3 regions of the Butyrivibrio sp. TB genome follow, and region 1 is predicted to be linked to each of the others. Evidence: riboswitches for the same ligand, from Rfam matches in the RefSeq annotation. Region 1 holds a riboswitch; each other region holds the start of a gene.

Evidence for each region. Region 1 has a riboswitch for cyclic di-GMP ahead of BMX21_RS14860 (DNA/RNA non-specific endonuclease). Riboswitches for the same ligand answer to the same signal wherever they lie in the genome.
Region 2: another riboswitch for cyclic di-GMP. It lies ahead of BMX21_RS06875 (ATP-binding protein); the one in region 1 lies ahead of BMX21_RS14860 (DNA/RNA non-specific endonuclease).
Region 3: another riboswitch for cyclic di-GMP. It lies ahead of BMX21_RS17440 (methyl-accepting chemotaxis protein); the one in region 1 lies ahead of BMX21_RS14860 (DNA/RNA non-specific endonuclease).

What each region holds. Positions count from the first base shown of each region.
Region 1 is NZ_FOER01000023.1:64,269-68,523, forward strand. Features, by position in the region: gene BMX21_RS14855 (hypothetical protein) at 1-1,961, shown strand, start outside; cyclic di-GMP riboswitch class I at 2,031-2,105, shown strand; gene BMX21_RS14860 (DNA/RNA non-specific endonuclease) at 2,182-3,105, shown strand; gene BMX21_RS14865 (hypothetical protein) at 3,514-3,960, shown strand; gene BMX21_RS14870 (SpoVG family protein) at 4,063-4,255, shown strand, end outside.
Region 2 is NZ_FOER01000008.1:26,490-30,744, forward strand. Features, by position in the region: gene BMX21_RS06875 (ATP-binding protein) at 1-1,509, opposite strand, end outside; cyclic di-GMP riboswitch class I at 1,734-1,809, opposite strand; gene BMX21_RS06880 (sensor domain-containing diguanylate cyclase) at 2,078-3,829, opposite strand; gene BMX21_RS06885 (sigma-70 domain-containing protein) at 3,902-4,255, opposite strand, start outside.
Region 3 is NZ_FOER01000034.1:36,347-40,601, forward strand. Features, by position in the region: gene BMX21_RS17430 (DNA-3-methyladenine glycosylase family protein) at 1-465, opposite strand, end outside; gene nspC (carboxynorspermidine decarboxylase) at 568-1,791, opposite strand; cyclic di-GMP riboswitch class I at 2,068-2,143, shown strand; gene BMX21_RS17440 (methyl-accepting chemotaxis protein) at 2,232-3,956, shown strand; gene BMX21_RS17445 (DUF4179 domain-containing protein) at 4,121-4,255, opposite strand, start outside.

The sequences.
Region 1 (4,255 bases):
TCGCGCTCACACTTACAGGATGCGTCAATACGGATCTGTCGATGAATGCCGATTCTACTGAGGAAGCAAGCAAAGAGAATGCAGCAGGTGAAGAGGATAGCAAGTCATCAGATGATCCATCTGATAAAAAAACAGAACAGACTGATGAAGAGGAAGATGAGACTTCCGAAGAGACAGAAGATGAGGCAGAAGAATCTTATTCAGGCGATGGCTATCAGGTAGTAGCATTTGATGAAAACTCCATGAAAGTAACTATGGAGCCATTTGGCGAAGTTGAACTCATACCGCTTATCGATAAGGATGCAGGCAAGTGGTCTTCATTCAAGATAATGCAGGACGATACAGAACTTGCACAGGTGTATTATTCCCGTTATCACTCTCCAAAGGAAGATGATACATATTATGATGAAATCAGTGAAGTTGGAATATGCGACATTAACTTTGATGGTATCTCAGATGTAGTTGTAGTCGGAGATACTCAGGAAGGAGAGATGATCCAGATCTGTACCGGAGAGTATGAGGATTATAGTGATAGTTATAACTATAATACTTTTAGTAACCCCGAAGCTATTGAGGACTATTTTGGAAGTGACTTTTCAGCAGCTGCAACTATAGCTTTTCTAACAGATGGACATCCCGATGGACAGTTCGACTCATATCAGGAAGCATATGAGATGATCGCCAGCAGATACTGCCTAGGCCATGACTATGCAGATTATGATTATAAACTCATATACTTTGATGATGATGACGTTCCGGAGCTTGTGATCGATTATCCGGGCTACAGTGTCAGCATGTATACCTTCGCAGATGGAAAGCTAATACTCTCGATAGATGACTGGAGCTACGGCGCAGGCGGTAACAGTGGTTACGACTACTATCCTAAAGCAGGTCTTATAGTAAATTATAATACAGATTATGCTGGAGCAATTCTCTATACCTATTACATGACGATGGATGAAAACTACAAAGTCTCGGTGGCATATTCAGAGAAATACTATAACTATGAGGATAAAGATGGAGACGGAGTGCCTTCAGATGATGAACTTGACGATTGGTCTGAAGATTATGAAGGCAAAACAGAGTATGAGTGCTACACAGGTGAAGACCTGACACAGGACGAGATCGTAGACAGGATCAGTGATCTGGTCAAAGGAACCGGAGATGAAATAGATGGTCTTAGCGGCGATGAAAACCTGATAGAGCTCAATGATGAACTGACAGCACCTAGCTGGAAGGTTACAAAGCTTGAAGGAGAGGAAAACAGTTTTACTGTAGGCGGAGAGGAATTTGAGCTTTCGGTAAATGTACCCGAGGAGTATTATAAAGAATTCACTCTTTCAAATGGCGACTCCCAGTACCAGAAAAAAATATTATGTAATACTGAAAACATGTTTTTAATAGAAAAAGCAAATGGAAAGAGCTATCTGTACATAAACATATTAGACGAGGGTAACAGCGACACATTGTATGTATTTGATCTGAACAATACCAAGATAAGCGAACCACGCATATATGAAGATTACTCTTTGTTCTATAATGACATCACAGATGCAAACAGTTTTGTACTTCTTAAAGCTGAGGATATCTTTGGCAAGTCTGTAGTTAAGAAGACTTTTACAGTTGGATTTGACGGCATGCCTGTTAGCGTTGGTAAGTTTGAGTACTACGTAGGCATCGATTCTATCAATCCCGGCAATCCTGTTGGAGAGACAGGTGAGACTATCGTGACCAAAAAGGAGATGACTTTAGATTCATCTGACGATATTGACAGTGAGTATTATTGGACCGAAAAAACTATTCCTGCAGGATCAAACCTTACACTGTACAAAACAGACGGAGAGACATATGTCGATCTTATCACCGATGATGGAGTAGGCGTCAGATTCGATATAGAAGATGGCGTAATATGCGGCGAGTATACAGTAGGTGACTTTGAGGATGTTCCGGAGTTTGGCTGAGGAAGCGCCATGAACATATTGACATGGCAGGAGGAAATAATTATACTTGAGTTTAACTAAATAACGATTACATATTTACGGTAAAGCCAGAGCGATCTGGTGACACAAAGCTATAGGGACTCTCAGAGTCAGCCAGTTGCATGTAACACGAGTAATGGGCATTGCAGCTGTGCAGTGCCTTTTTTATTACCTTTTGGGAAAAGAGATAGAGGATAAACATATGAGAATAGCAAACTTCAAGATAAACAGAATATTGGCGATGCTCATTATTATAGGACTGATAAGTAGCCTGCCGGGATTAACACTTACCAAAGCCCATGCCAAGAGCGACATACCGGCTTATACAGGAAGTGCATCAGTAGTCCTAAACGGCAATATACCAACCTTCGCAGCGTCCGATATCACCACAGTATCATACGAACAGTATGGAGCACTTGATAGCCTTGGAAGATGTACAACAGCTGTTGCATGCATAGGTCAGGACCTCATGCCAACAGAACCTCGCGGATCGATCGGCACTGTAAAACCTACAGGTTGGAATCAGAACAAGTACCCAGGACTCGTTGACTCAGATCCGCCATATCTCTACAATAGATGCCATCTTATAGGCTACCAGCTCACTGGTGAGAACGCCAATGAGAAGAACCTTGTCACAGGTACAAGGTACATGAACGTTGATGGTATGCTTCCATATGAAAATATGGTTGCGAATTATATAGAATCAACCGGTAATCACGTAATGTACAGGGTTACACCTGTATTTGAAGGTAACAACCTCTTATGCACAGGAGTTCAGATTGAAGCGTACTCTGTAGAAGATTCAGGTATGGGAATCTGCTTCAACGTATTCTGCTATAACGTACAGCCAGGAGTTAATATTAATTACGCAGACGGCAGCAACAGCGCTATAGACGGATATGTTCTTCCAACAAATGATGCGACAGAAGAAGATATAACCAGAAGCACTACAGACCAGACCACGCAGCAGTATACTTACGTTGTTAATACCAATACCAAGAAATTCCACTATCCAACATGCAGTAGTGTCAGCGATATGAAGGAAAAGAACAAAATGTATTATGAAGGAACGAGAGATGAGCTTGTAGAATTAGGCTATGATCCGTGTAAACGTTGTAATCCATGAAAATTGGAACTTGGCAGAGAATAAATCATAATGGTTTTTGGGATGCTGATAAAGTCGGAACGGTTAAAGAAGTTAAAGTTAATGGGGAAAATATGTGGACGGATGAACCGTATAGCTTAGATTCAAAAGTTAAAGTAACATATTATTGTAATGATTGATTTTTTATATAGAGATTCGGGGATGTTTGAACGTTACAAGGATGAGAGTATACAGATATGACTAAAGTAACGTGTTCTGTTAACTTATGCTTGCATGCCTGTTCTTGGCAGCCAATCTCCAGCTTATCTTAGAGTCAGCTCATGGAGTATTAAAAAGAATATAAAACTAAATAAATGGTATAGGCAGGAAGGACAGTTTTTCCAGTAACGGAAGAGCTGTTCTTTTTTTGCCCATAAAAAGGAGAAACCTATGGCAGCTACAAGGCTTATGGCGCTTCATATAGTCCGGGGCAGAAGTATTGCAGAGAGCCTTAAGGAGCGGATGGATTATACGGAAAATGACTTAAAGACCGAGAACAAAGGAGTCTTCGAATCTTATAAAAAGAGTGGTTACTCTAAGACCTTCTATCAGGAACATGAGTCAGAGCTACTACTGTATAAGGCAGCAGAGGAAGTCTATAAGTCAGTTCCAAAAGGCCAGACCCTAAACATGCAAAAGCTCCGGGATGAATATGGCCGCATCCTTGAAGAGAAGAAAAAAGAATTCCTTGAATATGCTCAGCTTAATAAAGACATGCATGAGTATATGATTGCAAAGAAAAACTTAGAAATGCTATACCAGCAGGACCTTGAAGCAAATGACAAAGATGGTAGAGCGCAGCGCACCCGAAACTCACGGACGGAGTCTGTGTTGTAAGAGCCGCTTAACGCGTTTGTCGGACAAACGCACTGCTCGCCACAACGACCCTCAGCGCCATCAGGAAGAGAAAAAACGATTTTATTCAGGAGGATTAAAGAAATGAAAGTAAGCGTTAAAGCAAATAAGATAGAAGCCAGCTCCAACAATGTGAGAGGATTATGCACAGTAACTTTTGGAGACAGCTTTGCAGTAAGAAATGTCTCAATCGTTAAAAGCAGAAAAGGCGGTACCTTCGTTTCAATGCCCAGCTTCAAAACCAAAACCGTCGATGAAGAAGGAAATCCGATCTTCA
Region 2 (4,255 bases), on a different contig from region 1:
AAAGCGCAGATTTCTATAAGATATATCTTCAGCAACAAGTGCATTGGTCTCTTCTTGTCCGACAAGCACTACCGCGCTTTCCAAGGGCAGCATTGTACAGGCTTTGGGATGAGCTGCAAGATAACGCCTTGTAGCTTCTAAAGAATCAAGGAATACAACATTATCAGTATCGCTTAGGCTTTGAAGTATACTATCATTAAAGATTCCGTCTCCATGTCTTTTTACTATCGTATCATAAGAATACTCTTTATCATTATGGACACTGGCAAGAGAGGTATCAAAATAGGAATCACACTCGTAATATCCTCCCATTTCGGACCGGCCAAAATCCGATATAAAGTCGATCACTATATCTGCTCTGTGCTCATTATAAGCATTTATATATTCAAATCTGTCAGATACTTCATAAAATTCATATGAAAGGCCTATACTGTCAAGTATAGACGTTGTCATATCCACAAGGATACCTGATGGTTTACCGTTTTCATCAATATAAGATAATGGGCAGTTATCGGGATTGGCCAAAAGAGTAAAGGTTCTGTTATTAGTGATAAGGGAATCAAGATAGAGTTTCTCTGTGGATGTGAATGTAATATTACTAGTGCCGTTGCCCTGATAATACTTGGACATAAGTGACTCTTTAAAGCCTGCATCAACAGTCTCTATCTGAGAAAGAGCATGATTGAGACTGTCCATAAGATCACTGTTATCAAGCCCCGTGGCAAAAAACAAATAGCTTGGATCAAACTGTGCCAAAATTGAAACTCCGGGAAAGTTATGGGAACTTCCAGAAACAAAGGCATCAATATCGCCGTTTTCAAGAGCAGCAATTAGATCTTCATCACCGTCATAATAATATCCCTTGTAGGTAAAATAATTCGATTCTGCAAAATCCCTGACTTTGTCAACGTAAGTAGTCCCCCTGACAATGCCAAGCCTTATGTCTCTCCATTTGGAATAATCGCCGGCAAGAAAAGTTGTATCGCCATTTTTTACATATATGGTCGTATACTCCATATCAATTGGCACATTGCAAAAGATGAGCTTATCAGCCCTTTCCTGTGTCCAGGTTATGCCGCCTATAAGGTCGATCTCGCCCTCAACAGTCATCCTGTACAGATCAGAGAATGCTATATCTTCATCATCTCCTATATATTCATAATCCCACCCGGTATAGGTTCGGATCTTTTGAAGATAATCATAGCAATAACCGGAATATCCATAATTCTCATCATACATCTGAAAGCCGTCTATCATAAAATATCCAACTTTAACTGTCCTTGTTCCTGTTTTTCCGTTTTTATAATTAGCTATATCAGAAGATGGGACTATATCTCCATAGAAATTCGCCTCTACCGGTTCATCATCAAGCTTCTCAGCTTCCGGAGGCGCAGCTTTGGAATATCTTACAGTTTGCGGCAATGCAAAAGAAACAGTCATGATAATAACTGTTATAAGACAAAGCATAGACTTGAAGATCTTAGACCTAAGACTATTATTTACTCTCATACTGTGCTCACTAAGCCAATCCTTAGTTCTGGGAGTTTCATAAAAATATCATGATCATATTAAGAACGATAAAAATCCTTTTACCGCCTACGTCATATAAATATATCGGAGAAAGAGTGAAAAAAGATTATTTTTTAACAATGAATTGAAGTTACAAGTTCGAAATGAGCCGGTACACAAGTAAAAAACCGTCTGCATAAAGCAGACGGCAAGAATTTAAAGTACAGTGCAACTGGCTGCCATTTTAAAGGCCCTATAGCTTTGCGTCATAAGCTTTCGCTTATTTTGCTAAAGATTATCTCGTGGATTCAACGTAGTAAAATATAACAGATTATTTTCAAAAAATCAACACCTTTTTTCAAAAAACGCGAAAATCCCGCATTTTTTTATTGTGTAATATTTACAAAAAATGACCACCGGTTTTCTTTAGTTTCCCAGGTCAGGATGTACAAAGCCTTATATTGTAGCACTAATAAAGGGTTAATTCGTCTTAACTATTGAATAAGTTTAGCAGCAAATAACGAGATAGATGTCAAAAATTATTAATCCTTCCATCTGTCCAAAGATATCAGTCAGTGCTGAAAAACACACAATTTCTTCCGGATTTTTTGGCATGGTACAAAGCCTTATCCACCCTTTTATATAATTCCAGAATATTATCGTTTGGAGACATACCGGCTATACCTATAGATACAGTTAGTTCCGGAACCGGATCATAATCTTCATCACAGATATCTCTTCTGATACTCTCAGCAAGGTCAAGAGCCATGGTCTTGGTGATATTACGAGCTACGATCATGAACTCTTCACCGCCCCATCTTCCGGGAACACAATCATCATTCATGTAATTCTTAAGAACGCCTGCAACCTTCCTAAGAACAACATCTCCGGTGTCATGTCCATAAGTATCATTGACTTGCTTAAAATAATCTATATCCATAAGCAGGAAGAAAATCTGATCGCGGCTTTGACGACCTTCTTCAATAAAGCTCTCCATTATTTCTTCTATCCTGCGCCTGTTATATATTCGGGTCAGATCGTCAGTTAGTGCCTTTTGAGCAAGATTTTTGTTAAGTCTTTCGAGTTCTCCTGTTGTCGCCTGAATGAAGCTTACAAGGCGCTCAACCATGGATATTTCACCACTCATTTTCTTCTGGGTGAGCCTTGGAAGAGCCATTACAGGGATTCCTGCAGGAGCGTTCTCTCTCATACCAATTGAAATAAGAGTTGCATTATGGATATAGATTTTTTTGCCAATCCTTATGTATTCACCAAATGTATAGAATCCGGACGTGCGAGCGATCTTATCAAAGGGTGATATCTCGCAGTCAATATCATCTCCCCAGAAACTCATCCTCGTCATGCAGGAATAGATCCATATCGCCTGAGGCTGGAATAATCTGATCTTGTCCTGAGCTTCGTATACACTGTCCAGGATGGCTACAGGATCACCATAGCCAAGTCTTACTATATCACCGTTTCTTAGTTCTCCGCCAAGGTAGAGAGTTCCGTCACTGGCACATTTTAAGGAGATCCTGGCAACGTCAACATCATATTCACTATACATAAGCGGGAATTCCAGTGCATTTCTGGAAAAAGAACTGTCATTTTGAATTTTCAAATACTTTTTGTATACATTAAAAGCAGGCTCGCCGTCTAGTTCATATAGCTTCTCAGACTCAGCCTTAGTGACTGTCATCGAATGGCCCAGTTCCTTCCAGCCAAGTGCATAAGCTGTACTGATATGAAAGTCCTCACCTGAATACAATACGCATACTATACCAAAGAGGGATATTCCATCTTCATTAAATACAAAGGTATCACTTGTATCATCATACTTGGCAGCAGCTGCGCCGAATACAGCCACAGATTCATTACACTTTTCGAGAGCATCAAAAAATTTCTGAGCATGGAGTCCTGAATGAGTTGCAACAATTACTTCTACAGCTTTTGCATAAGGATCGCTGTCAACCATTTCTTGCATGAGAATGCCGTTATCAAACTCGCTCCTATCCCTGCAATCATATATAATTGTTTTTATCTTAGTCTTTTCAAAAAAAGATATGGATATCTGAATAGAACGATCTGTAAGATGACCATCCTTGATCTCTCCACAAGAACTGGAACCGGCAATTTTGATTCCCGGGAAAAGAGATTTCAAATATGATACCATCTCCATTGTCTTATCAAGCTGAGCATATCCAAAATAAATATGAGCAAGAACCTGAAAATCCTCATGTTCCTTTGCATATCTTCTTGCTTCGTCAAAAGAGTTGTCTTTTTTGCTATTACTCACGATTTCATACAAAAACTGTTTCATAATGCCCCCGAAGCTTAATTGTGAATTTTATCAATGGGCCTATTTGACTACTAAATCATTACCAGATCAGATTCATTCTTCGTTAAAATCTATATCTTCTATGTTATTGCCTGTCATACGGATAGCTTCGATGATATCATCTTCTGTAAGGTCAGTTTCTGCAGCAAGTTCTTCTACTGTTACGCTTCTTCTAAGCTCTTTGGCAAGTTCTGCTGCTTTGTCAGCAACCTTCTGAACGTGTTTGACAGCCTTTTGGCCTCTGGCATCTTCATCAAGATTATCAGATATAAGCTCTTCCATCGCATCCATCATCATCTTGGTAAGGAAGCTTTCAGCCTCTTCAGGTTTCTCTATGGCATCAAGCATTGTGACGCCGGATGTAAGTACCAGATTGCCCTCACCTATAAGATCTTCGATATATACGCC
Region 3 (4,255 bases), on a different contig from region 1:
AGCTTCTCCTATTACACTTCCTGCTGCCTTACAGATTTTCTCTACAGATGCTTTTATGGCAGGTATATTTTTCCTCTGAGAGATAATAAAGGTAATAAGAGTCTCCCAGGGATCCTGTCTTATAATACGGATTCCATCGCAGGCACTGGCAGCACGTTTTAAATAACTGTCATCCTCCGGAATACAATCTATTATCTTGCCGTAATCTGTATCAAGGTCAAAATAATCTTTCCAGATATTATCAAAGTCTGTATCACTGCAATCCATGGTAACGATGCCAGATGTCATATCCTGCTCTATATTTAGGATCTTGCCAAATGCTATTATCCTATATTTAATCTTTCCGGATTCTATATCAGATGTGGCACTACCTGCCTTATCTTCCAAAATTCTGGTCCATCTAAAGCACTGACCGCTGTCTGCAATCTGCTCAAGGTCGAACTGTTTAAGCTCTAATTTCTTCATAGCAAACTCCAAGTATTATAAGTTTTAAAATATGTGTTTGAAGATTGATACATTTATACAAAACTCCAGCAATCCTCAAACATATAGTAAGTTATTATGTTATCAGGACAATCTCATCTTAAAATCTTCGTATCCGAACTTCTTAATAAGTCTTACGTCACCTGTTTCATCCATGGCATATATTGATGGAAGGCACATTCCATTGAAGGTGTTATTCTTGACCATGGAGTATATAGCCATATCTTCAAATACCAGCCTGTCTCCTATCTGTATCTCCTTGTCAAAAGAATAATCGCCTATAATATCCCCTGCAAGGCAGGTGCAGGAAGAGAGCCTGTAGGTGTACTTCTTTTCAGAAGCCTCCCCTGAATCTCTAAGCGGCGGACGATATGGCATCTCCAAAACATCAGGCATATGACATGCTGCTGATGCATCAAGTACCAGTATCTTAAGATCGTTGTCTACAATATCAAGAACCTGTGTTACAAGATATCCGGCATTCAGGGCGATGGCTTCGCCGGGTTCGAGATATACTTCTACATTGTATTTTTCTTTTATATTTTTGATACAACTGATAAGCTTTTCTCTATCATAGTCTGCACGGGTGATATGGTGACCACCGCCCATATTGAGCCATTTGATCTGGGGCAGTGATAGATATTTACCAAACTTTTCTTCCACAGCTTTTAAAGTTTTTTCAAGATCATCACTATTTTGTTCACAAAGGGTATGGAAGTGGAGACCATCAACATAGTTAAATGCATCGCCATATTCTGATAAGCCTTTTTCAAATGAAGATAAGGTTATCCCCAGTCTTGATCCGGGTGCGCAGGGATCGTAAATAGCATCTTCCTGCGTGGAACACTCCGGATTTATGCGAAGGCCGATTCCTAGATTCGAAGTCTCATTAGTGCTTTCTTTACTATAAGTTGCTCCTTCGATTCTTCCAGATTTATCATTCTGATCTTGATGAATATCAGCTACGATCTTTCCATATTTACTTAGCTGGGCAAAAGAGTTGAAAATCACGTGATCGCATATTCTTGCAATCTCTTCTATCTCGTCTTCCTTATATGCTGGAGAGAAGACATGATTTTCAAGTCCCATTTCTTCTTGACCAAGTTTTGCCTCAAAAAGGCCACTTGCAGTTGCTCCTGCAAGATACTTCCCAATAAGGGGATATTCGCAGAATGCAGAGAATGCTTTCTGGGCAAGAAGTATCTTACAACCAGCCCTTTTGCTTACATCTTTTAATATCTCAAGGTTTTCTTTCAACTTCTTCTCATCAATTATATAAGATGGTGTTGGTACATTATTAAATTCCATGGCTAACCTCGTTTTCTTTCTAATGTCTTCATATATCTACAAAATTTATATAAGGTTTTTAGGCACAAAAACACTGCAATGCCTACGATTTATAATACAACATGTCGGCATGTGGGTAAAATCGTTGATAGGGCTGATCTACAACAAAAAAGATTTCTATGCGATTATATATTTTTTCCAAACGTTTTACCAAATACTATTACTTATTTTGTCGATTATTTATATTGTCAATGAAATAGCGAATATGTATAATTTCGTTTTGTGTGTTAACGAAAACAAAAACAAAGGCAAAGCAGACGAAAGTCTGTGACGCAAAACTACAGGGACTTTGAAATGTCAGCCAGTTGCATTTATATGAATCTGAAATCGTGATCACTTTCAGACATTTAAGCACGTAGACATGGAGTCCTTCGTGCTTATTTTTATGAATGAGGTTACAAATGAAGAAATCTAAATTCTCTTTTATTGGAAAATTGTGCGGTACTGCTCTTCTTATGCTTATAGCTATGTCTATTATTGTAACGGCTGTAGGCGTGTCTATGGTCAAAAAAGCTTACTATGACTCTTTTGCCGAAGAACTTCATATATCTGCACTACAAGTATCCGAGATGGCAAGTCAATGGTCAGGCGACTGGTCACTTAACAGTGATAATGAACTTATGAAGGGTGACATAGCTATTCATGACATATTTCAGAGTCAGCTAGATTCACTTAGTGAAAAAACCGGAATATCTTATACAGTATTCTTCCAAAATGTTAGAAAGATAACAACTCTGACTGACGCAGATACCGGCCTTCGTATGGAAGGAACAACCGCCTCCGAAGCAGTTACCAGTACCGTTATCAGCGGTGGCAGTGAATACCTTTCTACAGATCTTGAGATTGGTGGCAACAGCTGGTATGCATATTATCTCCCTATCAGAAACTCTGACGGATCAGTAGTTGGAATGATTTTTGCAGGAAGATCTACAGAAGATGTGGAATCCAGTCTTTCTTCTGCTGCAATGAAAATGAATGCTGTGAGCGCAGTTGTACTATTAATAAGCTTCATCATCGGTTTAACAATGCTTCTTGTATCAAAGAAAATTGTAAAAGACGTTGTAAGTGGTCTTGAAAAGCTTGGCAATGGAGACCTTTCTGCATCATTTGATAGTAAGAATATTAGTCGTAAAGATGAGTTTGGTGACATTGTAAGAAGTGCTGACGGTCTTAAGAACAAGCTAAACGAAGTTATCTCTGCAACACTTGCACTTTCAGGTGAAGTTACAAAGTCAGGTGATAGCCTCTCTACATCAGCTCAAACAGCTTCACATGTATCAACTCAGGTTGCAGAAGCTGTAGGTGATATCAGTAAAGGTGCTGTATCTCAGGCTGAAAGCGTAGAGACTTCTGCTTCTAATACTAACGAAATGGGTGATAGCATTGATGAGATCGGAGTAAGCGTAGAAGACCTTTCAAGTGCTACAACCCAGATGCTCACTGCTGCCAAGAGAACTGTCGAAGCTCTCGACGGCCTTATGGAACAGAACAAGACTGTTATGGCTTCAATGCTGGATATCGACGCTCAGATCAAAGCTACCAACAACGCTGTTAAGAAGATTGCTGATGCATCTCACTCTATCACTGAGATATCAAGCCAGACCAACCTTCTGTCACTTAACGCTTCTATCGAAGCTGCAAGAGCCGGTGACTATGGTAAGGGATTCGGCGTAGTTGCTAATGAGATAGGTCTTCTTGCACAGCAGTCAAGTACAGCTGCTACAACTATCAATGAGATAGTAGAAGATCTCGTAACAGACTCTACTAAGAGTATGGAAATAATAGAAGAACTAAATGCTGCTTTCAATGAGCAAAGCTCCCAGCTTACAAGCACAAAGTCTGATATGGACGGCGTCGTAACTGGAGTTAATAGCGTAGAGCAGAACACCCAGACAATATCTGATAAGGTTAATATGCTCAACTCTTCCAAGGCTCAGCTTATCGACCTTATTGCAGAGCTTTCTGCTATATCTCAGCAGAACGCAGCCTCTACAGAAGAGACCAATGCTTCTATGGAAGAACTCAATGCTACATTTGCACTTATCAGTAACTCAGCATCAGATCTTAAGGATCTTGCAGATTCGCTTAACCAGAAGATGAATTTCTTCCAGCTGGCAGCTGAATAATTCTATTGTTTGCTGAAGTCTTATCATATATAAATAAACGCGCGATTATATGGCGCATATAAAATGTCAAAAGGCGGAATGAGTTTAATGTTCTCATTTCGCCTTTTGTTGTGCAGCTTCTAACGCTTGCACTGATAGTCACAATTGTTTTGGGCTGTGCATGATCAGTATTCCGGATACTTATCAGAGCTTATGGCCCAGCCGTTCTGATACCTGACTGTTACGTACAGATCTTCATCCTCTCCATCAAGAAAAACATAACAGCGACCATCTTCAAATTTGTCAGTGATATCCACTAC